4 regions of the Kitasatospora viridis genome follow, and region 4 is predicted to be linked to each of the others. Evidence: riboswitches for the same ligand, from Rfam matches in the RefSeq annotation. Region 4 holds a riboswitch; each other region holds the start of a gene.
What was found. Region 4 has a riboswitch for cobalamin ahead of nicT (Nickel transporter NicT). Riboswitches for the same ligand answer to the same signal wherever they lie in the genome.
Positions count from the first base shown of each region.

Region 1: another riboswitch for cobalamin. It lies ahead of cobN (cobaltochelatase subunit CobN); the one in region 4 lies ahead of nicT (Nickel transporter NicT).
Region 2: another riboswitch for cobalamin. It lies ahead of FHX73_RS05530 (cobalamin biosynthesis protein); the one in region 4 lies ahead of nicT (Nickel transporter NicT).
Region 3: another riboswitch for cobalamin. It lies ahead of FHX73_RS09020 (ribonucleoside-diphosphate reductase subunit alpha); the one in region 4 lies ahead of nicT (Nickel transporter NicT).

Region 1 covers NZ_VIWT01000001.1:5,092,063-5,099,173, forward strand. The annotation lists gene FHX73_RS22990 (class I SAM-dependent methyltransferase) at 1-609, shown strand, start outside; gene cobN (cobaltochelatase subunit CobN) at 632-4,240, opposite strand; cobalamin riboswitch at 4,281-4,424, opposite strand; gene FHX73_RS23000 (hypothetical protein) at 4,495-4,704, shown strand; gene FHX73_RS23010 (hypothetical protein) at 4,890-5,375, opposite strand; gene FHX73_RS23015 (NsdA family TPR-like regulatory protein) at 5,393-6,850, opposite strand.
Region 2 covers NZ_VIWT01000001.1:1,227,782-1,234,892, reverse strand. The annotation lists gene FHX73_RS05540 (putative cobaltochelatase) at 1-1,134, opposite strand, end outside; gene FHX73_RS05535 (cobyric acid synthase) at 1,170-2,696, opposite strand; gene FHX73_RS05530 (cobalamin biosynthesis protein) at 2,693-3,637, opposite strand; cobalamin riboswitch at 3,669-3,816, opposite strand; gene FHX73_RS05525 (helix-turn-helix domain-containing protein) at 4,007-4,699, shown strand; gene FHX73_RS05520 (alpha/beta hydrolase) at 4,790-5,920, shown strand; gene FHX73_RS05515 (hypothetical protein) at 6,146-7,111, shown strand, end outside.
Region 3 covers NZ_VIWT01000001.1:2,047,970-2,055,080, forward strand. The annotation lists gene FHX73_RS09005 (acyltransferase family protein) at 1-689, shown strand, start outside; gene FHX73_RS09010 (hypothetical protein) at 748-1,506, opposite strand; gene FHX73_RS09015 (LamG domain-containing protein) at 1,627-2,817, opposite strand; cobalamin riboswitch at 2,965-3,084, shown strand; gene FHX73_RS09020 (ribonucleoside-diphosphate reductase subunit alpha) at 3,242-5,659, shown strand; gene FHX73_RS09025 (ribonucleotide-diphosphate reductase subunit beta) at 5,737-6,732, shown strand; gene FHX73_RS09030 (glycoside hydrolase domain-containing protein) at 6,873-7,111, opposite strand, start outside.
Region 4 covers NZ_VIWT01000004.1:449,443-456,553, reverse strand. The annotation lists gene FHX73_RS35530 (PPOX class F420-dependent oxidoreductase) at 1-287, opposite strand, end outside; gene galE (UDP-glucose 4-epimerase GalE) at 508-1,518, shown strand; gene nicT (Nickel transporter NicT) at 1,601-2,707, opposite strand; cobalamin riboswitch at 2,741-2,982, opposite strand; gene FHX73_RS35515 (ArsR/SmtB family transcription factor) at 3,066-3,431, shown strand; gene FHX73_RS35510 (sulfite exporter TauE/SafE family protein) at 3,439-4,185, opposite strand; gene FHX73_RS35505 (MBL fold metallo-hydrolase) at 4,391-5,767, shown strand; gene FHX73_RS35500 (MMPL family transporter) at 5,764-7,111, shown strand, end outside.

The DNA.
Region 1 (7,111 bases), on a different contig from region 4:
GCCGCCCCCGACTTCGACCAGGAGGTGGATCACGGGCTGCGCGAGGAGCAGGCCCGGACCGCCTGGGCGGACCGCCTCGCCGACTGGCTGCCCGGCGAGCCGGTGCGGGTGCTCGACGCGGGCTGCGGCACGGGCTCGCTCGCACTGCTCGCCGCAGCGGCCGGGCACCGGGTGACCGGTGTGGACTGCTCGCCCGCCATGGTGGAGCTGGCCCGGGCGAAGTTCGCCGGGGAGGGCCTGCCGGGCGCCTTCCTGGTCGGCGACGCGGCCGAACCGCCCACCGGGGGCGAGCAGTTCGACGTGGTGCTGGCCCGCCACCTGCTCTGGACGCTGCCCGACCCGCTGGCCGCGCTGCGCGCCTGGGCCGGCCGGCTGCGCCCGGGCGGGCGCCTGGTGCTGGTCGAGGGCCGCTGGCGCCAGCCGGCCGAACCCGTGCCGTACGTGCCGGGTGCCGGGGCGCTGCCCTGGGGCGGCGGGGTCGGCGCCGAGCAACTGGCAGCAGCCGTGCGGGAGTTGGGCTTCGAGGCCCGGGTCGAGGACCTGACGGTCGAGCCGGCCCTGTGGGGGCGCCAGGTGGACGACGAGCGCTACGCGCTGATCACCGTCTGACGCCCCGTCAGCAAGGGGCGGGTCAGTCCTCGCCCTCCAGGTCGCCCTCCGACTCCAGGAAGGCGGCCTGGAGTTCGGCCAGCAGCTGCGGGTCCGGCTCGGCCCACAGGCCGCGCTCGGCCGCCTCCAGCAGGCGCTCGCTGATGCCGTGCAGGGCCCACGGGTTGGCCCCGGTGAGGAACTCGCGGTTCACCGGGTCGAGCACGTACTCCTGGGTGAGCCGCTCGTACATCCAGTCGGCGACCACGCCGGTGGTGGCGTCGTACCCGAACAGGTAGTCCACCGTGGCGGCCATCTCGAAGGCGCCCTTGTAGCCGTGCCGGCGCATCGCCTCCAGCCAGCGCGGGTTGACCACGCGGGCGCGGAAGACCCGGGCGGCCTCCTCGGTGAGGGTGCGGGTGCGCACCGTCTCGGGGCGGGTGGAGTCGCCGATGTAGGCGGCCGGGGCCGAGCCGGTCAGCGCCCGGACGGTGGCCACCATGCCGCCGTGGTACTGGAAGTAGTCGTCCGAGTCGGCGATGTCGTGCTCGCGGGTGTCGGTGTTCTTGGCCGCCACCGTGATCCGCTTGTACGCCGTCTCCATCTCCTCGCGGGCCGGCCGCCCGTCCAGGCCGCGCCCGTAGGCGTAGCCGCCCCAGACGGTGTAGACCTCGGCCAGGTCGGCGTCGGTGCGCCAGTCCCGGCTGTCGATCAGCTGGAGCAGGCCCGCCCCGTAGGTGCCCGGGCGGGAGCCGAAGACCCGCACGGTGGCCCGCCGTTCGTCGCCGTGCTCGGCCAGGTCGGCCTGCACGTGGGCGCGGACGAAGTTCTGCTCGTCCGCCTCCTCCTGCGCTGCGGCCAGGCGCACCGCGTCGTCCAGCAGCGCCACCACGTGCGGGAAGGCGTCCCGGAAGAAGCCGGAGATCCGCAGCGTCACGTCGATCCGCGGGCGGCCCAACTCCTCCAGCGGGACGGCCTCCAGGCCGGTCACCCGGCGCGAGGCGTCGTCCCAGACCGGGCGGACGCCGAGCAGGGCGAAGGCCTCGGCGATGTCGTCGCCGGCCGTGCGCATCGCCGAGGTGCCCCAGAGCGAGAGGCCCACCGAGGGCGGGAACGCGCCGTCGTTGTCCGCCTGGTAGCGCTCGACCAGCGAGGCGGCCAGCGCCTGCCCGGTCTCCCAGGCGAGCCGGCTGGGCACCGCCTTCGGGTCCACCGAGTAGAAGTTGCGCCCGGTCGGCAGCACGTTGACCAGCCCGCGCAGCGGCGAGCCGGACGGCCCGGGCGGCACGAAGCCGCCGCCGAGCGCGTGGATCACCGCGTCCAGCTCGTCGGTGGTGGACGCCAGCCGGGGCACCACCTGGCGGGCGGCGAACTCCAGCACCTCGGCCACTGCGGCCGGGTGGCCCTCGGCCACCTCGGCGACCTTGGAGGCGTCCCAGTCGGCGGCCTCCATCGCCTCGACCAGCTCGCGGGCCTTGGCCTCGGCCGCGTCGGTGGCGCCCAGGGTGAGCGCCGCCTCGTCCAGCCCGAGCGCCTCGCGCAGCCCGGGCAGCGCGCTGACGCCGCCCCAGATCTGCCGGGCCCGCAGGATCGACAGCACCAGGTTGACCCGCTCGGCGCCGACCGGGGCGTTGCCCAGCACGTGCAGGCCGTCCCGGATCTGGGCGTCCTTCACCTCGCAGAGCCAGCCGTCGACGTGCAGCAGGAAGTCGTCGAAGCCGTCGTCCTCAGGACGCTCGTCCAGGCCCAGGTCGTGGTCGAGCTTGGCGGCCTGGATCAGGGTCCAGATCTGGGCGCGGATGGCCGGCAGCTTGGCCGGGTCCATCGCGGCGATGTTGGAGTGCTCGTCGAGCAGTTGCTCAAGGCGGGCGATGTCGCCGTAGGAGTCGGCCCGGGCCATCGGCGGCACCAGGTGGTCGACCAGCGTGGCGTGCGCCCGGCGCTTGGCCTGGGTGCCCTCGCCCGGGTCGTTGACCAGGAACGGGTAGATCAGCGGCACGTCGCCGAGCGCCGCGTCCGGGCCGCAGTCGGCCGAGAGCGCGGCGGTCTTGCCGGGCAGCCACTCCAGGTTGCCGTGCTTGCCGAGGTGGACGATCGCGTCGGCGCCGAAGCCGCCGTCGGACTGGGCGGCCGCGATCCAGCGGTAGGCGGCCAGGTAGTGGTGCGAGGGCGGCAGGTCCGGGTCGTGGTAGATCGCCACCGGGTTGGCGCCGAAGCCGCGCGGCGGCTGCACCAGCACCAGCAGGTTGCCGGCCCGCATGGCGGCCAGCACGATGTCGCCGTCCGGGTTCTGCGAGCGGTCCAGGTAGAGCTCGCCGGGCGCCGGGCCCCAGTGCTCCTCGACCCGGGCCCGCAGGCCGGCCGGCAGGCCGGCGTACCAGCGGCGGTAGTCGGCGGCCGGGATCCGCACCGGGTTGCGGGCCAGCTGATCCTCCGTCAGCCAGTCCTGGTCGTAGCCGCCCGCGTCGATCAGCGCCTTGATCAGCGCGTCGCCCTCGTGCTCGTCCTCGGTGGGCTCCATGCCCGGGAAGCCCTCGCCCAGGTCCCAGCCCTCCGCGCCGAGGCGGCGCAGCAGCCGGGCCAGGCTGGCCGGGGTGTCCAGGCCGACCGCGTTGCCCACCCGGGCGTGCTTGGTCGGGTAGGCGGAGAGCACCAGGGCCAGGCGCCGCTCGGCCGGCGGCACGTGGCGCAGCCGGGCGTGCCGCACCGCGATGCCGGCCACCCGGGCGGCCCGCTCGGCGTCGGCCACGTAGACGGTCAGGCCGTCCTCGTCCAACTCCTTGAAGGAGAACGGCACGGTGATCAGCCGGCCGTCGAACTCCGGCACCGCGACCTGGGTGGCGGTGTCCAGCGGGGAGAGCCCGTCGTCGCTGCCCTCCCACTGCTCGCGCGACCAGGTCAGGCAGAGCGCCTGGAGGATCGGCCGGTCCAGCGCGGCCAGCGCGCCGGCGTCCCAGGCCTCCTCGTCGCCGCCGGCCTGCGCGTCGGCCGGCCGGGTGCCGCCGGCCGCCAGCACGGTGGTGACGATCGCGTCGGCCGCGCCCAGCTCGGCCAGCAGCTCGGCCGGCGCACCGCGCAGCGAGGAGCAGAAGAACGGCCGGGCCTGGCCGCCGGCCTGCTCGATCGCCCCGCACAGCGCCTCGACGAACGCGGTGTTGCCGCTCATGTGGTGGGCGCGGTAGTAGAGGACGGCGACGCTCGGGCCGTCGGTGTTCGCCGGGGTCCGCTCCAGCGGACCCCAGTCGGGCGCGGAGGCGGGCGGCGCGAAGCCGTGGCCGGTGAGCAGCACGGTGTCGGAGAGGAAGGCACCCAGCTCGGCCAGGTTGGCCGCCCCGCCGTGCGCCAGGTAGGCGTGCGCCTCCGCGGCCAGGCCGGCCGGCACCGTCGAGAGCTCCATCAGCTGGGCGTCCGGCGCCTGTTCGCCGCTGAGCACCACCACCGGGCGCGGCCCGGCCAGCAGCACGTCCAGCCCCTCCTGCCAGGCCCGCCGGCCACCGAGCAGTCGCACCACCACCAGGTCGGTGCCCTCCACCAGCTCGGGCAGGTCGGCCGCCGAGAGCCGGGCCGGGTTGCCGAGCCGGTAGGCGACCGGGCCGTCGGACGCGCGGGCCGAGAGCAGGTCGGTGTCGGAGGTGGACAGCAGCAGGATCATGCGGTGGCCTTCCTCGGGGTCCGCGCCCCGGGCTGGTGGAGGAGGAATTGACGGAGTGGAGTTCCTGGCTCCCACGGCTGCTGAGCCGTGGTCACAGTGGCGGGACCGCACCGGTTCCTCACCGGTTTCCTCCTGCACCGTCATGTCAACCGGTGGACCGGAGCCCACCCGCGCGACATCCTAGACGGGGCCACCCGCCGGTGACAGGCGGTGTGACCATGACGACTACTTCGGGTACTTCGGGGGAGCAACTGATGAACCGTCTCGTCCACCGGCCGGCCACCAGCGCGGCCGTCCTCACCGCACCGAGCACCTACTCCTACCCGGAGGCCGGCGCCAGCGGCGGCCAGCCGCACACCGACGCGGGCAACTACGCCTACGCCCCCGGCCAGTGCTTCAACTGGGACGCCGAGCCCGACTGGGACATCATCCTCTTCCAGGTCCAGCACACCCACTGCGGCTGACCACCGCGGCCCCAGGTCCGGCGCTCATCGTCGACGGCGACCACCGAGGCGGCGGGTACGAGGCTGTTGGGCTTCGGTGCGTCGGGGTCGTTCTCGTAGTCACGCCTGGCCATGGTCGAGTGCCTCCCGACGGACCGGCCCGTGCTCTGATCTTGGACTGCGGGTCGGTCTGGCCTCGGTGGTCGTCAGCCGGCTCGGACCGCACCTTCCGGCCAGACGACAGTAACGGGCACCTGGGCTGCACGCGCCGCCGCGACGGTGTCGGCGGTTCCCCCGCGCCCGTTGCCAGGGTTGCCGTCCCAGACGGCGAACAGGTGGTCGGCACGGCGCAGCAACTCTGTGTTGGCGGCTTCGTATGCCTCGCGGTTTGCCTCTGCGAACGGCATGACGACGACCTCTGCAGCGGCTTGGCGAAGACGGTCGAACTCGGCGGCGAACGCGGGCTTCACCTTGGCCTGCCGGTAGTCGGCTGACGGGACTACAGCGACCAGTCGGCCGCCGAGCGACAGCACCACGTCGGCGAAGATCGAGTCCGCGCCCTTCGCGATGCACGAGACACCAGTGAGGCCGTGCTCGATGTGGTCGGCGAGCAGCACTTCGAGTGCTCCACGGACCAGGGTGACGCTTTCCTCGGTGAGGTCCATGTGCCCGGTCACTGCGATCACGGTCATACCGCATCCCCTTCGGGTCAGTTCGCCAGTAGCTCGCGGATGCTATCGCGGGCTTCCTTGACAGCCGGGTTCGTGGATTCCCGGACGGTGTACCGGTAGAGGCCGCTGAGTTGAGTGCGAACCCGGTCGGACTTGGTGAGTGCGGCAGCGGCCACGGCCTGACGGGTCTCCTCGATGGCCCCCGATACGTCGCCCATGAGGAACTGCGCCTCAGCAAGCCCGATCCTGTCGAGTGCATGAGATCGGCTTGCCTCGGTTCCTCGCCCGGTGAGCGCTGCCCGGATGTGGTCGGCGGCAACCTTCGAGTACGAACCCGGGTCAGTGCGGGCGAGGTCCAGCAACCGTCCACCGGTGACCCCGGAGATCTCGGCCTCGTCGAAGTACGCGATCCAGTGTGGTTCATCCTCGGCGGCACCAGCCGAGGCAAGCTCTTCATGGGCCTGCTCGGTTGCCCGCCGAAACGCCGCAACCCGCCCCGTCGCTGCGTAAGCCCAAGCCTCGCGGGTTCGAAGCATGGCCCGAACCCTCGGGCTGGCGTGTCCGTGACTGCCCTCCTGAGCGAGTCGGACGAGTTCGAGCGCATCGCCAGGGCGATCGGTGTAGAGCATCTGACGTGCCATGCCGGCCAGTACGTTGGCGCCGAACGCGCGGTCACCACCCGCATGTGCCGAGCGGAGCGCCAGGCGGTAGTAGTCCTGCGCCCGGCGTTGGTATCCGCTGTCCCACATCATGGTTGCTGCGGTACCGGCGAGCTGTGCCATGACGCGATGGAGGCGTCCCTCGATATCGGGTCGTTGCCGATCTTCGAGCATGGCGGCCGTGTCGTTCAGTTGGCCGAGCACCGCCTTGGCTCGCAGGCCCCCGCCGAAGCGGTGGTCCCATCGGCGGAAGGCAGCGGCTGCGTGTTCGAGTTGGCCGATGTCGTGAGTTCCGAGGCGGCCTGGGCGCCGACGCTCGGAAGCGGTCAGCGCTGGGGCTAACCAGCCTTCGAGCGGGTCCAGGAGGGCAGTCCCGGTGACGGCGGCTCCGGCGAGTAGCCGGGCGGCTGTGCGTCTGTCCAAGGTGAGATCTGTTCCAGTGAGTTCGGTGGCCAGCGCGGTCGTCACTTCTGACTGCCACGGGAAATCGAGGGCCGCTGGGCTTACTGCCATCGTGACGGGCACTTCCGCGCTGTGCTTCTCCCATGAGCGTGGCGCCAGACCGAGAAGGCCGCCCGGAATGCCCAGCCCATCGGCGATGCGAGCGATCACTTCGAAGGAAGTGATCCGCTTCGACCCGTCGGACATGATCACGGAGACCTTGCCCGGAGTCAGCTGGCACGCCGCCGCGATGCGGTTCTGGGACAAACCGCCGTACTTCTTGATCAGGCCGAAGACTGCTGCGAAGTCGTGCTCGGCCAGAGCCAGGCGGAAGTCTTCACGTGCCAGCAGCTCAGCCGGCAGCAGTGGGCCACGGGTCTGGCCGGTGTGCGTCATCGGACACAGCCTTCGCTGGGAGCATAGCCGGTTACGGAGTATCAAAGTCCCTATTCTCAGAGACTATTACCGTCGCGGTAACACTCGGCGGGCATTCTCCGAAGTTGGCTCCGGTCCGATGCTTCTTGTGTGCGGTTCGCTGCACAGTCCGAGAGTTCGGCTGGAGGTTGTATGCCTGTCACCGTTGCCGTCGTGCCCGTCGCTCCCCGAGGAACCGGGTGGTTCGAGAAGCCCACGTCCGCCACCCACAGGGCCGGGACT
Region 2 (7,111 bases), on a different contig from region 4:
AGGTGCGTCAGGTCCGGCGGGGTCGGCTGACGGAGCATCGGCTGACGCAGGCTCGGGAGCACCGCCCCCACCGTCCGGCCCGCCGTCACCGGGGCCGCCGTCGCCCGGCCCGTCACCGTCCGGCCCGTCGCCGTCGGGCTCGGGCTCAGTGGGCTCCTCCGGCTCGCTGTGCTCGCTCAGCGTCCGGTCCAGCTGCTCCTCGTCCAGCCCGGGCGCGTCGAACGGGTTGCGCCGCCGCCGGTGCGGCAGGGCCAGCTGGGCCGCCTTGCGGACGTCCTCCTCCAGCACCCGGGTCCGCCCGGCCCAGGCGGCCAGCGCGACCGCCGTGCGGGCCATCACGATGTCCGCCCGCAGCCCGTCCACCTCGAAGGCGGCGCAGACGGCGGTGATCTGACGCAGCGCGGCGTCCCCCAGCTCGACGGCGGGCAGCAGCTCCCGGGCCCGGGCGATCTGCTCGGCCAGCGCCCGCTCGTCCGCCCGGTAGCCGGCCGCGAAGCCCGCCGGGTCGGCGTCGTAGGCGAGCCGGCGGCGCACCACCTCGGCCCGCTCGGCCGGCTCCCGGGTGGCCGCGATCTCCACGGTCAGCCCGAACCGGTCGAGCAGCTGCGGCCGCAGCTCGCCCTCCTCCGGGTTCATCGTGCCGACCAGCAGGAAGCGGGCCGCGTGCCGCACCGAGACGCCCTCGCGCTCCACGTAGGAGCGGCCCATCGCCGCCGCGTCCAGCAGCAGGTCGACCACGTGGTCCTGCAGCAGGTTGACCTCGTCGATGTAGAGCACGCCGCGGTGCGCCTGGGCCAGCAGGCCCGGCTCGTAGGCCTTCACGCCCTGGGCCAGCGCCTGCTCCAGGTCGAGCGAGCCGACGATGCGGTCCTCGGTCACGCCCACCGGCAGCTCGACCAGCCGGGCCGGCCGCTCGTGCGAGCCCGCGCCGTGCGGCGCGTCCGGGCACTGCGGGTCGGGGGCCGCCGGGTCGCAGGCGAACCGGCACTGCTCGGCCACCGCGATCGACGGCAGCAGGCCGGCCAGCGCCCGCACCATGGTGGACTTGGCGGTGCCCTTCTCGCCGCGCACCAGCACCCCGCCGACGGCCGGCGAGACGGCGTTCAGCAGCAGCGACAGCCGCAGGTCGGCCATCCCGACCACCGCGGTGAACGGATAACGGACGTCACTCACAGCTCTTCACCCTCCACAGCACGGGGCGCCGGAGCGCCCGGTGGGACGAACGGCAGCCCGGCGGGCGCCCCGCCCTCGATCAGCCGCCACAGCGCGTCGGTGTCGGCGTGTTCCTCGATCAGGTCCCCCAGCCGGTCCAGCCGCTCCTCCCGGGCCGCGGCGAAGGAGGTGTCCGGGGCCGGCACGAACCGCCGCCCGGCCACCGCCGCCACCTCGCGCAGGAAGGCCCGGCGGAAGCCGTCGTTCTCCAGCGCGCCGTGCCAGGTGGTGCCCCAGACCGCGCCGACCCGGCAGCCGTCCAGGAAGGGCTCGCCGCCGTCCACCCGGGCGATGCCGTGGTGGATCTCGTAGCCCTCGACCCGCTCGCCGTACGCCTCGCCGACCGGGCGCCCGAGGGTCTTCTCGACCGCGAACTCCACCTCGACCGGCAGCAGCCCGAGCCCGTCCACGGCGCCCGCGCCGGACTCGACGGCGTCGGTGATCCGCCGGGACAGCATCTGGTAGCCGCCGCAGACGCCCAGCACCGGCCGCCCCTCGGCGGCCCGGGCCAGCAGCGGCCGCTCCAGGCCGCGTTCGCGCAGCCAGGCCAGGTCGGCCACGGTGGCCCGGGTGCCGGGCAGCACCACCAGGTCGGCGTCGGCCAGCTCCTCGGGCCGGGTGGCCCAGCGCACCAGCACGCCCGGCTCCTGGGCCAGCGCGTCCAGGTCGGTGAAGTTGGAGAGCCGGGGCAGCCGCAGCACGGCGACCCGCAGCACGTCCTCGCCGTACGGGCCGACGGTGCCCGAGCGGGTCACGGCGGTGGACAGGTCGAGCGAGTCCTCGGCGTCCAGCCAGAGGTCGGCCAGCATCGGCAGGGTGCCCAGCACCGGACGCCCCGTCAGCTCGTGCAGCATGTCCAGCCCCGGCTTCAGCAGCCGGGCGTCGCCGCGGAACTTGTTCACCAGCCAGCCCGCGACCAGCGCCTGGTCGGCCGCCTCCAGCAGCGCCAGGGTGCCGTACATCGCGGCGAACACGCCGCCCCGGTCGATGTCGCCGACCACCAGCACCGGCAGGTCGGCGGCCCGGGCCAGGCCCATGTTGGCGATGTCCCGGTCGCGCAGGTTGATCTCGGCCGGCGAGCCCGCGCCCTCGCACACCACCACGTCGAACCGGCGGCGCAGATCGGCCAGGCACTCCAGCGAACGCTCCAACAGGTAGGGCTTGCGCTCCCGGTAGTCCAGCGCGCCCACCTCCGCCACCGGGCGCCCCAGCAGTACCACCTGGCTGCGCCCGTCGGCGCCGGGCTTCAGCAGCACCGGGTTCATCGCCGCCTCCGGCTCCACCCGGGCCGCCTGCGCCTGCATCACCTGGGCCCGACCGATCTCCGCGCCGTCCGCGGTGACCATCGAGTTCAGCGACATGTTCTGCGCCTTGAACGGCGCCACCTTGACGCCCCGCCGGACCAGCCAGCGGCAGATCCCGGCGGTCACCACGCTCTTCCCCGCGTCCGAGGTGGTGCCGGCGATCAGGATCGCGTTGCTCACTTGCGCCCCTTCCAGAGCAGTCGGGCCGCCACCGTGGTGCCCAGGGCCAGCAGGCCGACCCGGCGGGACAGCCGGCAGGCCCGTTCGATGTCCGGGGCCGCCACCGGGCGCAGCTCGGCGCCCAGCACCGGCCGGTGCTCCGTCCTGGTGCCGTACTGGAGCGTGCCGCCGAGCCGCACGCCCAGCGCGCCCGCGAAGGCCGACTCGGCCTGGCCCGCGTTGGGGCTCGGGTGCGCCGAGCCGTCCCGCCGCCAGACCCGCCAGGCCCGGCCCCGGTCCTCGGCGGCCGCCACGGTCAGCAGCGCGGTCAGCCGGGCCCCCGGCCAGCCCGCCACGTCGTCCAGCCGGGCCGCCGCCCAGCCGAACCGCCGGTAGCGCGCCGACTTGTGACCCACCATCGCGTCCAGCGTGTTCACGGCCCGGAAGGCCAGCAGCCCAGGCGCACCGGCCAGCGCGCCCCAGACCAGGGCGTTCACCACGGCGTCCGCGGTGTTCTCGGCCACCGACTCGACCACGGCGCGGGCGATCTGCTGCTCGTCCAGCCCGCTCGGGTCCCGCCCGCACAGGTGCGGCAGCCGCCCGCGCGCCGCCGCCAGGTCGCCGGCCGCCAGCGCGCCGCCGATGGTGCGGGCCTCCCGGGCCAGCGAGGTGCCGCCGAGCACGGTGAAGGCGGCGAGGCCGGCGGTGACGGTCCGGCGCAACGGGTCCGCCCGGTGCTGCAGGGCGGCCGCGCCGGCCGCCACCGCGCCGACCGCGAGCGCGGTGTGCAGCGCGCCGGCGCCGCGGTGGTCGCGGTGCAGCAGGAGTTCCAGGCGGTGGGCGGCGCGGCCGAACAGGGCCACCGGGTGGCCGCGGCGGGGATCGCCGAACACGGCGTCGGCGGCGTACCCGGCGACCGCGCCGAGGGCGTAGGCGGACGCGGGCGGCAGGGCGCGCTGCATCGGTGGGTGTCCTCACTCAGGGTCCGCGCCCTGGATCGACGAACCGGGGGCGAGAGTTCCTGGCTCGCGGGGTGAGCGCCCCGCGGATCGACTCCCCGGACGGACTCCCCGGTGACAGTGGCGGGACCGCGCCGGATTCGCACCGGCTTCCTCTGCTTGCCTCCGTTTGGCCCATGGATCCCACCACGCCGTCAAACCGCGCGTCAACCAGGCGACCCGGCCCCGCCGGGCGTGGTTGATCACACCGCGGGGCCGCCCGGTCGGGGGTGTCCGCACTGGTGGATCGTCCAACGGTCCGTCAAGGGGTGCGGCGGCGCTTCGTGCGTTCGGCGGCTGGGGGCCGACCTGGGGCGGGCCTAGCGTCGGGCCATGCGAAGAAGCAGCCCGGCCCCCGCCCCGGTCCCGTTCTCCCCGCAGGCCGCCCGGGCGCACCGGGACGGCCTGGGCCTCAGTCCGGAGCAGGTGGCCGAGGGCATGGCGGCGCACGGCGTGCGGCTGCTGCCCAGCCACGTGCTGGGCTTCGAGAGCGGCGAGTTCCGGCCGAGCGAACAGGAGTTCATCGCCCTGGCCCGGGCGCTCTGGTGCCCGCCGGTGCAGCTGATGGGGGTGCGGCCGGGCAGCCTGCGCGACTACCGGCTGGCCCGCGAGCTCAGCCAGCAGCACGCCGCCACCCGGATCGGCCTGGGCCTGCGCAGCTACGCCACCGCCGAGCTGACCGGCCGCTGGACCGGCGACCCCGAGCAGGCCGCCGCGCTGGTCGAGCTGTTCGGCATGACGCTGCGCGACTTCGTCCGGGTCACCGGCGCCGAGGCCGAGCTGGACGAGCGGCTGCGCCAGTGCGTGGAGGGCCGCTGGCGGGCCCAGCTGCCGGCCCTCGCCAAGCTGGTGCCGGTCCCGCCCGAGCGGCTCGGCCAGGTGCTGGCCGCGCTGCACGCCGAGCACCAGGTCCCCTCCCACTGGGGCGCGACCACTCCCGCCGAGGGCCCCGTGCCCGCCGAGTCGCGGCCCGCCCGGTTCTGGAGCCTGCTGGCCCGCGGCGGCACCGGCGGCCTGCCGGTCTGACGCCCGACGGGATCACAGCGGTGGCCGGAACCCGCGCGCCGGGTTGAACTGGTGGGGTCCCGAGCCGCCATCAGCACCCCTGGGAGAGCCATGCGTTGGGGAACCGTCGTCGCCGCCGCCACCACCGTCGTGATCGGAGCGGGCGCGGCCGCCCTGCTGCTGGGCCGGCGGGTCTCCGACCTGACGATCCGTCCGGAGCAGGACGTCGAGGGCGGTCCGGCGGCCGGCGAGCCGGTGCTGAAGGTGCACCGGGTGACGGCCCGTGAGGTGGTGCTGACCCGCACCGTGGCCAGCACCCGGCGCGGCCGGTACGCGCTGGAGTGGCCCGGCGGCCACGCGGTGGTCGGCGGCGTGCTGGGCACCGCACCGACCACCGTCACCCGCCGGCTGGAGGCCGCCACCGGCACGCTGCCCGAGGCCGGCGCCGAGGTGGAGCTGACCGCCCGGGTGCTGCGCGGCGACCCGGGCTCGGCCTGCGGGCTCGACTACATGGACGTGGTGGTCGACGGCGAGCTGGGCCGGATGCCCGCCTGGTACGTCCCGGCGGTGCGCGGCACCTGGGTGGTCCTGGTGCACGGCGCGCTGGCCGACCGCCGGCAGGCCCTGCCGGTGCTGCCGCTGCTCAAGCGGCTTCAGTTGCCGGCCCTGGTGATCAGCCTGCGCGGCGACCAGGGCGCGCCCGCCTCGCCGGACGGGCTGGGCCACTTCGGCGAGACCGAGTGGCGGGACGTGGACGCGGCGATCCGGTTCGCCAAGGAGGCCGGGGCCGGCCGGATCGTGCTGTACGGCTGGTCGGTCGGCGCCACCGCGGTGCTGCAGACGGCCGTCCGTTCCGACCACCGGGACCAGCTGGCCGGCCTGGTGCTGGACTCCCCGGTGCTGGAGCCGGCCGCCACGGTGCGCGGGGTGGCGGCCCGGGCGGGGGTGCCCGGGGCGCTGGCGGGGCAGTTGGGCGCCTGGGCGGCGGAGGGGCGCACGGGGGTGGACCTGGCCGGGCTGGCCCGGATCGCCGAGGGCGCCGACCTGGCCGTGCCCACGCTGCTGCTGCAGAGCCCGCAGGACGCCGTGGCGCCGCTGCGGGCGGCCGAGCACCTGGCCCACCGCCGGCACGACCTGGTGACCCTGCGGACCGTCCCCGGGGCCGCCCACGCGGCGCTGTGGAACGCCGACGCGCAGCACTACGAGGAGATGCTCCGGCGGTTCCTGACGCCGATCCTCTGAACCGGAACCATCCGGTCCGAAACGCCGGGCCACGCGCCTTCCGACCCGCGTGCACGTGGTGACCCCTTGACCACGCTCCGTACCGGCAGTAGTGTCGTGCACAGGTCACGGCAGCCCGGTTTGGCCGCTCTTGCCCCGAGTCCGCCACCCGCGCAACCCGGTCCGCCACAAGACGCGCCGAACTCGATGTGACAACCGCCCCTTACACGGGGAAGACTGCACGGCGTGACGTCTCGGAACCCGCGCGACCGTGATGCCCCGCTCCCGCCGACCACGGGCACCGGCGCGACGGTGACCCGTCTGCCCGGTACGGCCCGCCGGGTCGATGCGGCGCAGCCGGGCCGTTCCGCCAGCCGCCGACGCACCCCCAAGCCGGGTCCAGGCCGCGGCCGGGTCCCGGTGCCGGAGGGCTTCCCCGGTCCCGCCGAGCTCGCCCCGCTGGCCCGCCGGATGCTCACCGACGCGGTGCGGATCGCCCGCTGGGCCGGCGAGCTGGAGACGGTGGACAAGCGCGGCGAACTGCTCCCGCAGGACGCCCGGGCGGCCGGCCGGGCCCTGGCCATGACCGTCGGGGCGGCCGCCAAGGCCTGGGGGCAGGCCCTGCTGGTCGGCCTGGTCGAACCCCGGGACGGCGGCGCCGCCCCCGGCTGGCGGCTGCACGCCTGGGAGCACGACGACGAGGCGGTGCTGCGCGGCTGGGCCGCGCTGTTCGACGCCTGGACCCTGCTCGCCCCGGTCCCGCCCGCCGCCCTGCGCGGCGTCTTCGCGGTGCTCGCCGGGCAGGCCGTCGACCAGGCCCCGCAGCTGCTCTCCTTCCTCCACCTCGTCGACGGCCCGGTGGTCGAGAACGAGCTGATGGAGCTGCTCCGCCGCGGCCTGGACGAACGGCGGCACGGCGGCAGCGACTTCGCCTCGCTCTCCCCGGTGCCGCACGCCGCCTCCGCCGTCTCGGCCGTCCGCGGCACCTGCCGGGAGCCCCAGGTGGACGCCCCGCCGGCGCCCTCCGACGTGGCCGCGGTGCTCGACTGGATGCTCGACGGCCTGGCCGCCGTCGGCGCCGTGCAGCGGCACGACAGCGCCGCCGAGCTCTCGCCGCTCGGCCACTGGGCGGTGCGGGCCAAGCTGGAGGAGATCTGCACCGTCGCGCAGACCGCCGCCGGCCACATCGAGCAGAGCGCCCTGGAACTGCTG
Region 3 (7,111 bases), on a different contig from region 4:
CGCAGATGCGCCCCGACGGGAAGCCGGTGGTGCTGACCCTCGGTGATTCACTGGCCAACGACTACGCGAGTGCGCTGGCCGAGCACGGCGCCGGGAAGTTCGCCGTGGTGGACGACGGGGTGCCCGGCTGCGGGGTGATGGGCTCCACGAAGGTGGAGGACGCCACCCGGATCGTGCACGCCATCACCCCCGCCTGCCGGGCCTGGAACCGGGTCTGGGCCCAGGAGATCGGCAGCAGTTCGCCGTCCGTCATCGTGGTGCACCTCGACTGGGACGCCACCGCCCAGCTCGTGGACGGCCGCTGGCTCACCCCGTGCGACGAGGCCTACCGCGAGCGGTACCTGAACCAGCTCGACCTGGCCGCCACGGTCTGGGCGGACGCCGCCCCGAAGGCACCGGTCCTGGTGTCCAACGACCGTGACCGCACGGGCGCCGTCCCGACCCTCTGGGGGCACTGCTACAACCAGATCCTGACCAGCTTCGTGGTGGCGCACAGTCCGCAGGTGCGGCTGCTCGACCTGCAGGGCGCGCTCTGCCCGGGCGGCCGCTGCCGGACCGAGACCCCGGGGGGCGAGGACCTGTTCAAGGACAGCGTGCACTTCACCGACGACGGCCTGGATTACATCACGCCGTTCCTGGAGTCGAACATCACGGCCGCGCTGGCGAAGCAACCACCGCCGCAGCCGTAGGCCCGGCGGCCGCAGCCGACCCCGGGTCAGGCCGACCCTCCGTCAGGCGGACCCTCCGTCAGACCGGCCCGCCGGGGCCGGGCGGGGGCGGCGGCTGGTACCCGCCCACCGGCGGCTGCGGCTGGCCGTAGCCGCCCGGCACCGGCCCGGCGTACGGATTCGGCTGCGCCGGAACGCCGCCCGGGTACCCGGGGGCCGGCCAGCCCCCCTGCACCGGCTGCGGCAACTGCACCGGCTGCGTCGGCTGGTAGCCGCCCGGCGCGGGGTAGGACGGCCCCGCCCACGGCGCGGTCCCGACCGGCGGTGCGGCTCCGACCGACGGCCCGGTCCCGATCGACGGCCCGGCCGCCGCGCCCGCCCGCAGGTGCGAGCGGAGCAGCACGAGCAGCACCACGAACAGCACGACGCCGATCACCATGGTGGCCAGGCGCAGCTGCCCCTCCAACCGGCCGGTGAACCAGTCGACCTGGCTGGGGTCGAGGAGCGCACCGGTGAGGCTGCGCAGCCGGCCGTAGGCGTCGGTCGCGGCGAGGGCGAGCACGAAGCCCCGGCTCCAGACGCTGCCGCGCAGCAGCAGGACGCCGGCCAGGCCGAAGAGCACGGCGTAGCTGAAGCTGGTCGAGTCGACGTTCGCGGTGCCGTCGTGCGACCCGTAGTAGAACAGGCCCTTGAAGAAGACGCCCACGCCGGTCTGGACGGCGGCGTTGTAGCCGGTCCAGGCCGCACGGACGAGCGCCCAGCCGATGCACATCAGCGCGGCCGCCCGCACTCCCCGGGGCAGTTCCCGTCCCGCTCCCGCTGCTGGTCCCGCGACCATCGCCCCCACCCCGATCGATACCTCAGACGGTCGGCTGAAGCATGCCACAGGGTGGGAGGGAGTCGACGGGCCGTTTCCCCATTGTTGTGCGGCTCCGTGCGGAGCTGACCTGTCGCGCCGTCAGTACCGGTACCAGGAGGCGCGCGGACCGACGTCGGCCGAGCGGGTCTTGGCCAGCTGGGCGATGACGTCCGGGGCCAGCGGGCGCTCCCAGATCTGGACGTCGGCGATCGAGCCGCTCCAGGAGTCGGTCCACTGGGACTTGAAGCGGGCCCGGCCGATCTCGATCGGGCCGTTGGTCGAGAGGATCCCGGGCACCGGTGTGGTCTGCGTCAGCACGCCGTCGACGTAGAGCGCGATCGACTTGTTGCCGGCGTCGTACACGCCGGTCAGCGTGGTCCACTGGCCGGTGGTCGCCGGTGCGGTGGACAGCGCCTCGCGGCTGCTGCTGTCCGACGCCGCGGTCTGCACCTTGAAGACCCACTGGTTGTGGTCGCCCCAGAAGTCGCGGCCCAGGTAGTACGAGAAGAACCCGTCGCCGCCCTGGGAGACCGCGGCCCGGCCGCCGGTCGGCGCGTCGTTGCGGACCACCGCGGAGACGGTGAAGCTCTTGCAGGTGTTCAGCACCACCGAGTTCGACTCGGCGTAGCCGTCCGGCGTCCCGTGCACGGTCAGGGCGGAGCCGGTGTGGCCGTCCACGGTGCCGACCTGGCCACCGCCGCCGACGCTCGCGTCATTGGTGTTGCTGGCCGCCGAAGCCGCCGGCGTCGGAGCTATGCACTCGCCCGGCGCGGCCGGCCCGGTCGGCGCCGGCTTGACCGACTGGTCCGACGAGGACTTCTTCCCGGTGAAGTGCAGCACCGCGACGGTCGCCGCGCCGGCCAGCGCCAGCACGCCCACCAGGGCGATGCCGACCCGGAGCCGGCGCTTCTTGCGGGCGCCGCGCTCGTGGGCGTCGGCCATCGCGGCCCAGTCCGGCCCGCCCTGGTCGCCGGTGCCCATCGGCACCAGCAGGTTGGGCTTGGTCGGTTCGGGCTGCGGGTAGCCGTAGCCGCCGGCCGCGGGCTGCGGCTGGCCGTAACCACCGGCCTGCGGCTGCGGCTGGCCGTAACCACCGGCCCCGGGCTGGGGCTGGCCGCCCGCCGGGCCGTACCACTCGGGCGGCGGACCGAAGCCGCCCTGCGGCGGGCCGAAGCCCCCCTGCGGCGGAGTGACGGATCCTGGCCCCCCGTGGGGAGGCTGCGGCTCCCCCTCCCCCGGTCGGGCAGGCCCGCGGGTCCACTCGGCCGGCGTCTCGTTCCCCTCGCTCATGAGGCGAGATCGTAGGCCATGGACCGTCAGGAGCGCGCTTGAGGTAACCAATCCGTGCCCTGCCGAGCCGCCGGAACCCGTGCCTCCGTCACCGCTCCGCCACGACGCGCCACACTACATGTGGTGGTCCACAGGCCCCGCACCACTACATGTATGCTCACTAGCGCTGTCGAAGCAGGGGAACCCGGTGGAAGTCCGGGACTGCCCCGCAGCGGTGAGCGGGCGCTGCCCGCGAGTCCGATGACCTGCCGACGGTGTGCCACCCGGCCTTCCCGCCAAGGCCTCCAAGCACTGCCACACACGTCCGGGCCTCGCGGGTGGGCCAGGGTGCTGACGCGCGCCGGCATGGTTCCGCGCGCCGCCCTGCCCTGCCCTGCGCGGCCCCGGACGTCCGCTGTCCGCCGCCACCAGGAGAGAGTGCGCCTTGACCGTCGCCGCCTCAGTTGCCCTGCCCTCGCAGGGACTCGCCGACACCCAGTCCGACCCCGGTGCGGACTTGCTGCGGCTGCTCACCGACCGGAGCGCCGACCTCCCCCAGGTGGACCCCGGCCACGTCGCCGCCGCCGCGCTGCGCGGCCGCCACGCCGGTTCGGACTTCGCCGAGCTGCGCGGGCTGGCCGTGGACGCCGCCGCCTCGATGATCGCCGAGGACCCCCAGTACTCGAAGCTGGCCGCCCGCCTGCTGGCCCAGGAGATCACCGACGAGGCGGTCTCCCAGGGCGCCGTCTCGTTCTCCGCCTCGGTGGCGGCGGGCCACGCCGAGGGCCTGATCGGCGACACCACCGCCGACCTGGTGGCCAAGCACGCCGAGGCCTTCAACGCGCTGGTGGACCCGGCCGGTGACGACCGGTTCGAGTACTTCGGGCTGCGCACCGTGCAGTCCCGCTACCTGCTGCGGCACCCGATCACCCGCAAGGTGGTGGAGACCCCGCAGTACTTCCTGCTCCGGGTCGCGGCCGGGCTCGCGGTCGGCGACTCGGCCGAGTCGGTGGCCGAGGTCGCCGAGCTCTACCGGCTGATGAGCCGGCTGGAGTACCTGACCAGCTCGCCCACGCTCTTCAACTCCGGTACCCGGCACCCGCAGATGTCCAGCTGCTACCTGCTGGACTCGCCGCTGGACAACCTGGACTCGATCTACGAGCGGTACGCCCAGATCGCCCGGCTGTCCAAGCACGCCGGCGGCATCGGCCTCTCCTACAGCCGGATCCGCTCGCGCGGCAGCCTGATCCGCGGCACCAACGGCAAGTCCAACGGCATCGTGCCGTTCCTGCGCACCCTGGACTCCTCGGTGGCGGCGGTCAACCAGGGCGGCCGGCGCAAGGGTGCGGCCTGCGTCTACCTGGAGACCTGGCACGCGGACATCGAGGAGTTCCTGGAGCTGCGGGACAACACCGGCGAGGAGGCCCGCCGGACCCACAACCTCAACCTCGCGCACTGGATCCCGGACGAGTTCATGCGCCGGGTGAACGCGAACGCCGACTGGTCGCTGTTCTCCCCGGCCGACGTGCCCGAGCTGGTCGACCTGTGGGGCGAGGAGTTCGACGAGGCCTACCTGAAGGCCGAGCAGGCCGGCAAGGCCGTGCGCACCATCCCCGCGCAGACCCTGTACGCCCGGATGATGCGCACCCTGGCGCAGACCGGCAACGGCTGGATGACCTTCAAGGACGCCTCCAACCGGGCCGCCAACCAGACCGCGCTGCCGGGCCGCACGGTGCACTCCTCCAACCTGTGCACCGAGATCCTGGAGGTCACCGACGACTCCGAGACCGCGGTCTGCAACCTCGGCTCGGTCAACCTCGGTGCCCACGTCGCCGCCGGCGCCTCGGCGGCCGACCTGCTGAACGCGATGGACTGGGAGCGGCTGGACGCCACCGTGCGCACCGCCGTGACCTTCCTGGACCGCGTGGTGGACATCAACTTCTACCCGACCAAGGAGGCCGGCACCTCCAACTCGCGCTGGCGGCCGGTCGGCCTGGGCGTGATGGGCCTGCAGGACGTCTTCTTCAAGCTGCGGCTGAACTTCGACTCGCCCGAGGCGAAGGAGCTCTCCACGCTGATCGCCGAGCGGATCATGCTGACCGCCTACGAGCGCTCCAGCGAGCTCGCCGAGCAGTTCGGGCAGCACCCGGCCTACGCCGAGACCCGGGCCGCCCGCGGCCAGCTGCACATCGACCACTTCGCGACCGCCCCGCACTGGGCCGACCGCTGGGCGGCGCTGCGCACCACCATCGCCCGCACCGGCCTGCGCAACTCGCTGCTGCTGGCGATCGCCCCGACCGCCACCATCGCCTCGATCGCCGGCGTCTACGAGTGCATCGAGCCGCAGGTCTCCAACCTGTTCAAGCGCGAGACGCTGTCCGGCGAGTTCCTCCAGGTCAACCCGTACCTGGTGAAGGAGCTCAAGGAGCTGGGCGTCTGGGACCAGCAGACCCGGGACGCGCTGCGCGACGCCAACGGCTCGGTGCAGGAGCTGGGTTGGCTGCCGGAGCCGGTGCGCGAGCTCTACCGCACCGCCTGGGAGCTGCCGCAGCGCGCGCTGGTCGACCTGGCCGCCGCCCGGCAGCCGTACATCGACCAGAGCCAGTCGCTGAACCTGTTCATGGCGGCGCCGACCATCGGCAAGCTCAGCTCGATGTACGCCTACGCCTGGAAGGTCGGTCTGAAGACCACCTACTACCTGCGCTCGCGCCCGGCCACCCGGATCGCCCAGGCCGCCTCCGGCGCGGCCCGCACCGCGACCGCCACCCCGGTCAGCGTTCCCTCCCCCACCATGTCCCAGGAGGAGCAGGACGCCATCGCCTGCTCCCTGGAGAACCCCGAGTCCTGCGAGGCCTGCCAGTGACCGCCCTCCCGTCGCCCGACCACCGCCCCTCATCGGCGGCGCTGCGCACCGACACCTCCTTGACCAAGCAGACGAAGATGCTGCTCGACCCCGGCTTCGAGCTGACCCTGCGTCCGATGCGCTACCCGTCGTTCTACGACCGGTACCGGGACGCGATCAAGAACACCTGGACCGTGGAGGAGGTGGACCTGCACTCCGACGTCGCCGACCTGGCCAAGCTCAGCGAGGGCGAGCGCCACCTGATCGGCCGTCTGGTCGCCTTCTTCGCGACCGGTGACTCGATCGTCGCCAACAACGTGGTGCTGAGCCTCTACAAGCACATCAACTCCCCCGAGGCCCGGCTGTACCTCTCCCGGCAGCTGTTCGAGGAGGCGGTGCACGTCCAGTTCTACCTGACCCTGCTGGACACCTACCTGCCCGATCCCGAGGACCGCGCGGCGGCCTTCGCGGCGGTGGAGAACATCCCCTCCATCCACCAGAAGGCGCAGTTCTGCTTCACGTACATGAACGCGGTCGACCACCTCGACTCGCTGCAGACCAAGGACGACCGCCGGGCCTTCCTGCTCAACCTGATCTGCTTCGCCGCCTGCGTCGAGGGCCTGTTCTTCTACGGCGCCTTCGCCTACGTGTACTGGTTCCGCAGCCGCGGCCTGCTGCACGGCCTGGCCACCGGCACCAACTGGGTCTTCCGCGACGAGTCCATGCACATGGACTTCGCGATGTCCGTGGTGGACACCGTCCGCGAGGAGGAGCCCGACCTCTTCGACGACGAGATGGCCCAGCAGGTCACCGAGATGCTGGAGCAGGCCGTCGAGGCCGAGCTCCAGTTCGCCCGCGACCTGTGCGGCGAGGGCCTGCCCGGCATGAACACCGAGTCGATGCGCCAGTACCTGGAGGCGGTCGCCGACCAGCGCCTGGCCCGCCTCGGCATGCCGATCCGCTACGGCTCGACCAACCCGTTCGGCTTCATGGAGCTGCAGAACGTCCAGGAGCTGACCAACTTCTTCGAGCGCCGGGTCTCCGCGTACCAGGTCGCCGTCGAGGGCTCGGTCTCGTTCGACGACGAGTTCTGAAACCGGTTTCTGAGACCGGTTCCGGGACGGCTCCCGGAACCGGTTCTGACGGGTCACCACCGCCGATGCCCGCAGGGGCCGGACCGCGATGCGCGGTCCGGCCCCTGCGGTCGTGCCGGGGTGTGCGAGCGGTCGCCGCGTCAGGGCGCGGTCGACCAGGTGTTGCTGGCCCACAGCGCACCGCCGGCGCTGGAGCTGCCGCCCTGCTTGTAGACCACCAGGTTGCCGTCGTCCTGCATGATCGCGTAGGCGCCGGGGTTGCCCCAGGTGGCGGTGTTCCAGATCGCGCCGCCGGTGCTCGGCCCGCCGCCCTGCTGGTAGGCCACCAGGTTGCCGTCGGTCTGCATGGTCAGGTAGGCGCCGTTGGCGGAGCCGGTGC
Region 4 (7,111 bases):
AGCTCGTCGATCAGCTCCGGCCCGCCCTCGGTGGTCAACTGGGCGGTGCCGCGCACCTCGGCGTAGGTGTAGGGGGAGTTCGCGGGGTTGATCATCACCGTGACCCGAGGGTCGCGGCGCAGGTTCTTCTCCTTCTGGCGCCCCACGGTGGTGGAGAACAGCAGGTCGTCGCCGTCGTGCTTGATCCAGGTGACCGAGAGCTGCGGGCTGCCGTCCGGCTGGACGGTGGCGACGACGGCGAAGGCGTGGCTGTCGTCGATGAAGTTCTTCAGGTCGTCGGAGAGCACGGCGGGGGATCCCTTCTGGGCAGGACATCAGTAGCGCGGCCGGGCCCGGGTGGTGACACCGGCTCAAGCCGCGCGGCCCAGTCTGCACTACCGAACGTGGCGGCTCGGGGACTTCAAGTGACGGCCGTGTCAGGCAAGGCGCGGCAGGGCGACCAATTCCGTTCGAGAATGTTGGAAACTGGTGTTGTTTGTTGAAACGTGGCTTGTTACCTTGGGCCGCATGAAAATCCTCATCGCCGGTGGCGCCGGGTTCATCGGCAGCACCGTCGCCTCCCGGCTCGCCGACCACGGCGACCAGCCCGTGGTGCTGGACAGCCTGGTGACCGGCCGCCGCGAGTTCACCGAGGGCCGCCCGTTCTACCAGGGCGACATCGCCGACGGGGCGCTGATCGACCGGATCTTCGCCGAACACCCGGACATCGAGGCCGTGGTGCACTGCGCGGCGCTGATCGTCGTGCCCGAGTCGGTGGCCGATCCGCTCGGCTACTACGAGGCCAACGTCGCCAAGGGCGTCACCTTCCTGCGCCACCTGGTGCGCAACGGGTGCACCCGGCTGGTGTTCTCCAGCTCGGCCTCGATCTACGGCGACAGCGAACCGACCGTCGACGAGTCCTCCCCGATCGCCCCGCTCAGCCCGTACGCCACCAGCAAGGCGGTGTTCGAGCTGGTGCTGCGGGACGTGGCGGCGGCCGGGCAGCTGGGCGTCGTCTCGCTGCGCTACTTCAACCCGATCGGCGCCGACCCGCAGTTGCGGACCGGCCTGCAGATCCGCACGCCCACCCACGCGCTCGGGCGGATGATCGACAGCCGGGCCGGCGGGCGGCCGTTCGCCATCACCGGCACCGACTACCCGACCAGGGACGGCTCCGGCATCCGCGACTACGTGCACGTCTGGGACCTGGCCGAGGCCCACCTCAGGGCGCTGCACCGGTTCGACGCGATCACCGCCGGGCACGGCCACCAGGTGATCAACCTCGGCAGCGGCACCGGCACCACGGTGCGCGAACTGCTGGGCGCCTTCGAGTCGGTGACCGGCGAGCAGCTGCCCGTCGTCGAGGCCCCGGCCCGCCCGGGCGACCCGGCCGGCAGTCGCCCGGACTCCGCCCGGGCGCGCGAACTGCTCGACTGGGAGCCGCAGTTCACCGTCGAACAGGGCATCCGCGACTCGCTGCGCTGGGCCGAGCTGCGTGACGCGGTCTTGAACGGCGAAGCGGATCCCGACGCCGGTTGACCCCAAGCCTGAAGTCCCGGTGCCGCGCGAACCTGCGCCCGCGCGGCACCGGGACTTCAACCATGCTGACGCTGACGCACCGTCAGGACTTGGCCGCTCCCCAGCGGTTCTCCACCTTGGCGAACCGCCAGTAGGCGAGCGCGGCGGCCCAGACCACCACGAACAGCCCGACGATGATGAAGCCGACGTTGTTCAGGTCGACCCCGGAGATCCAGCCGGTCACCGGGTCGTGCAGGTCCAACTGGTCGTGCAGCACGCCGACCAGCTCGATCGTGCCGATCAGGAAGGCGACCGCGATCGACAGGCCGGTGATGGTGAGGTTGTAGTAGACCTTGCGGGCCGGGTTCGAGAACGCCCAGTGGTAGGCGAAGTTCATGAAGGTGCCGTCGAGGGTGTCGAACAGGCTCATCCCGGCGGCGAAGAGCAGCGGCAGGCAGAGGATCGCGTACCAGGGCAGGCCGGCCGCCGCGCCCGAACCGGCCATCACCATCAGGGTGACCTCGGTGGCGGTGTCGAAGCCGATGCCGAAGAGCAGGCCGATCAGGTACATCTGGCCGGGGCGGGTGATCGACTTGGTCAGCCGGCCGAGGATGCGGTTCATGAACCCGCGCCCGTCCAGGTGCTTCTCCAGCTCGTGCTCGTCGAACTGGCCGGCCCGCATCGCCTTGAAGACGCGGTAGATCCCGGCCAGCGAGACCAGGTTGAGCGCGGCGATCAGGTAGAGGAAGCCGCCGGAGACGCTGGTGGAGACCAGGCCGAGCAGCTTGTGCGCACCCGAGTTGTCGTCGGTCAGGGTGCCGACCACCTTGGCGCCGGCGGCGACCAGGGTGGCCAGCACGACCACGATGCTGGAGTGGCCGAGGGCGAACCAGAAGCCGACCGAGATCGGCCGCTTGCCGTCCGCCATCAGCTTCCTGGTGGTGTTGTCGATGGCGGCGATGTGGTCGGCGTCGAAGGCGTGCCGCATGCCGAGGGTGTAGGCGGTGACGCCGAGTCCGAGGCCGAAGGCCTGGGTGCCGACGGCGTAGTGGTGCGGGACGACCAGGGCGATCAGTATGCCGAAGGCGGCCACGTGCATCCCGGCGATCACCGCCATCAGGCCGCCGGTGCGGACCCAGTCCTTGCGTTCCCAGCGTAGTGATGCGGCCCGTGCCGCGGACGGCAGGGCAGTGGTTTCGGGCATGGTCATACCGGGGCAGCCTCTCCAGCACCTCGTGGACAGTTCTCGTGCGGTGCCGTGGCCGGTCTCCTGGCTTACGGGTGGCCGCCCCTCCCACGGGGGGAGGTGCGAACGTCCCCGCACCTGGCCTTCCCAGGCGCTGTGCGCCCAGTGACCACCCGTCGGCGGGCCGACGGGGGTGGTGGCGGAGACTTCCCGATCACAGTGGCGAGGGCCGCTCCGGAATTCCCGTGCCTGAGCACGGTGCACCGGTCTTCCCGAACACCACGGCAGCGCACACCGTAGACGTCCGGGCTGGTCAGCCACAAGCCTGCATACCTGTGCATGTGTTGCAGATCACCGGCGCACGATGGTGGATGATGTCGGCATGCACCTGGTTCCCGAGGACCGCGCGCACCGGCGCGCCATCGACGAGCACACCGTCTGCGACGCCATCGCCGGCATCGCCGAGCCGGAGACCGTGCGCGGCTGGGCCGCCCGGTTCTCGCTGCTCTCCGATCCCAACCGGCTCTCGGTGCTGATGGCCGTTCACCGCGCCGGTCCGATCGCGGTGACCGACCTGGCGCTGGCCACCGGGATCAACGAGACCGCCGTCTCGCAGATCCTGCGGTTGCTGCGGGTCTCCGGCACGGTGGCCGCCGAGAAGGACGGCCGGATCGTCCGCTACCGCCTGGTGGACGCGGAGACGGCGGGGCTGCTGGAGTCGATCCCGGTGCTGCGCCAGGTGGTCTGACGACGGGTCAGGAGAGCAGCGCGCCCGCGCCCATCAGTGCGGCGACCGCCAACAGGGCTGCGGCGAAGGCGCGTTGCAGGGTGCGACCGGCGAACCGGTCGGCCAGCCGCTTCCCGTCCCAGGCGCCGAGCACGGCGGCGGCGGTGAACGGGGCGACCACGGCCCAGTCGAGTCCGCCGGTGGTGCCGAGGCGTGGGACGAGCGCGGCGAGCGAGTTGGCGCAGATCACCAGCAGGCTGGTGCCGACCGCTTCGGCCATGGTGAAGCCGAGCGCGGAGACCAGGGCGGGGACGGCGAGGAAGCCGCCGCCGACCCCGAGCAGCCCGGTGACCGCGCCGAGCCCGGCGCCGGCCGCGGCGGCCCGGGCGGGGGAGTGCCGGGCCGGCGCGCGGCCGCGGGCGGGCCGCAGCATCCGCCCGGCGGCGGTGGCCGCGAGCAGGGCGAACGCCGCGGTGAGCAGGCCCGCGGGCACGTGCGCGGAGAGTGCGCCGCCCGCCGCGGCGGCGGGCAGTCCGGCGGCGGCGAACAGCGCGCCGGTGCGCCAGCGCACCCGGCCCCCCTTCGCGTGCGCCAGCAGGCCGGTCAGCGAGGTGACCGCGACGATCAGCAGGCTCGCGGTGCCGGCGCCGGCGGGGGAGAAGCCGAGCAGGTAGACCAGCGCCGGGACGGCCAGCATGCTGCCGCCGCCACCGAGTCCGCCGAGCGCCAGCCCGACCACCGCACCGGCCGCCAGGGCCGGCAACAGGGCGGGCAGCAGGGCCGTCATGTCGAACGTCCTGGCTGGTCAGAGCGGTGCCGAGGGGGACGGTCCGGATGGTGGCGCATGGCGGCTCCTGGGCGTTTGGATACCGGTGGGGGTATGTTGGTCGATGTCCCCAGCGTATACCCCCACCGGTATTGCGCCAGGCTGCCTCCAGCCGTCGCCAGCTGTCTCCAGCTGTCTCCACCCGAGGATCCGCATGCACTTCGCCCAGTACTACCTGGACTGCCTCTCCCACGCCTCCTACCTGATCGCCGACGAGACCACCGGCCGCGCCGTCGTGGTGGACCCGCGCCGCGACGTCGACGAGTACCTGGCCGACGCCGGGGCCGCCGGCTTCACCGTCGAGGCGGTGATCAACACGCACTTCCACGCCGACTTCCTGGCCGGCCACCTGGAGCTGGCCGACCGCACCGGCGCCTGGATCGGCTACGGCCGCCGGGCCGAGACCGAGTACCCGATCCGCAGGCTCGCCGACGGCGAGCGGATCAGCCTGGGCCAGGTCACCCTGCAGATCGTCGAAACCCCCGGGCACACCCCCGAGTCGATCAGCGTGCTGGTCTTCGCGCGGGCCGAGGACACCGTGCCGTACGGCGTGCTCACCGGCGACACGCTGTTCGTCGGCGACGTCGGCCGGCCCGACCTGCTCGCCTCGGTCGGCGTGAGCGCCGAGGAGCTCGGCGGGATGCTCCACGACAGCGTGCACCGCAAGCTGCTCGCGCTGCCCGACGAGGTGCGGGTCTTCCCCGCGCACGGGGCCGGCTCGGCCTGCGGCAAGAACCTCTCCACCGACCGGCAGTCCACCATCGGGCGCGAGCGCGCCACCAACCCCGCGTGCGCGCCGATGGAGCGGGAGGCCTTCGTGGCGCTGGTCACCGAAGGGCAGTCGAGCGCGCCCGGCTACTTCGGCTACGACGCCGACCTCAACCGCCGCGACCGGGCGCTGCTTGAGCCGCCCGTCGCCCTGACGGCCGAGCGGTTCCGCCACCTGCGGGCCGAGGGCGCGGTGGTGGTGGACGGGCGCGACCCGCAGGAGTTCGCCGCCGGACACCTCGCGGGCTCGATCAACCTGCCGGCCGACGGGCGGTTCGCCGAGCAGGCCGGGACGGTGCTCCGGCCGGAGCAGCCGGTCCTGGTCCTCGCGTCGGACGGGCGCGGGGCCGAACTGGTCACCCGGCTGGCCCGGATCGGCTTCGACCGCGCGGCCGGATACCTGGGCGAACCGGCGGAGTTGGTCCGCACCGCACCCGAACTCTTCGCGCCCGCCGCACGGTTGACCGTGGCGGAACTGGCCCGGGCCGAGGCGCCGCTGGTGCTGGACGTCCGCACGCCCGGGGAGCGGGCGGCCGGGGCGATCCCCGGCTCGGTCTCCCTTCCACTGGCCGAACTGCCGGAACGGATGGCCGAGTTGCCCGCCGACCGGCTGATCGTCGCACACTGCGCGGGCGGCAACCGGTCCTCGGTTGCCGCCAGCCTGCTGCGCCGCGCCGGATTCCCCCGGGTGGCGGACCTGCTGGGCGGGTACGCGGCCTGGACGCAGGCGGGGAACGAGTCGGCCGGCGAGGTGTCCCGGTGAGCAGCTCCGCAGCAACCGTCAAGCCCAGCAAGCCGATCCAGCACCGCCCCGGCGCACTCGGGCGCCTGGGGCTCTGGGCGGTGCGGCACACCAAGGCCGTGCTGATCGGCTGGCTGATCGTGGTGATCGGCCTCGGGGCGTTCGCCCCCAAGGTGACCAGCGCGCTCTCCGGCGCCGGCTGGCAGGCCGACGGGTCCGACTCGGTGAAGGTGCGCCAGCTCGCCGAGCAGCACTTCGCCGGGAACGCCTCCTCCGCCCTGCAGATCGTGGTGAGCGCCGACCGGCCGGTCACCGACGCGCCCGTGGCCCAGGTGATCGACCGGGCCGAGCGGCTGGCCGCCGCCGACCCGCGCGTCTCCGGCGTCCTCGCCCCGCAGCCCGGCGCGACGATCAGCCCCGACGGCCGCACCGCCGTCCTGCTGGCCGGCGCCAAGGCGAGCCCGGACGACATGGTGCGCGCCGCCGACGACCTCAAGGGGCCGCTGGCCGCGCTCTCCGGCGACGGGATCCAGGTGCACGCGACCGGCGCCTCCGTGCTCTGGAGCGACTTCAACACCGCCAACCACGACGCGATGATGAAGTCCGAGTTCATGTCCTGGCCGGTGACCCTCGGCATCCTGGTGCTCGCCTTCGGCTCGCTGGTCGCCGCCGGGCTGCCGCTGCTGCTCACCATGGCGGGGCTGGCCGCCTCGGCCGGGTCGCTGGTGCTGATCAGCCACCTCTTCCCGGTCTCGGTCTGGGCGATGAACTTCGCGATGATGTTCGCGCTCGCCCTCGGCATCGACTACGCGCTCTTCCTGGTGGTCCGCTTCCGGGCCGCGCGGGCCGGCAGGGAACGCGACACCGCGCGGGCGGTCGCCGAGACCATGGACACCGCGGGCAAAGCCGTGCTGCTCTCGGGGGCGACCGTGCTGGTCAGCCTCTCCGCGGTGATGCTGGTGCCGTCCCCCGCGTTCCGCTCGATGGCGGGCGGCATCATGCTCGCCGTGCTCTTCGTGCTCGGCGCCACGCTGACCCTGCTGCCCGCCCTGCTCGGCCGGCTCGGCCACCGGATCGACGCGCTGGCGCTGCCGTGGGCCCGGCGCGGCGAGCACGAGTCGGCGCGGTTCGCCGCCTGGGGCGAGCGGCTGTGGCGGCAACCGCTGCGCCACGGCGCCCTCGCGCTGGTCGCCCTGCTCGCCCTCGCCGCGCCGGTGATCGGGCTGCGCACCGCGATGCCGTCGATCACCGTGCTGCCCGGCGACGCCAGCGCGCGGGCCGGCTACACCGCCGTGCAGCAGGCGTTCGGGGCCGGCGCGCCCGGCACATTGCAGATCCTCACCCCGGCCGGGCAGGCGGCCGAGG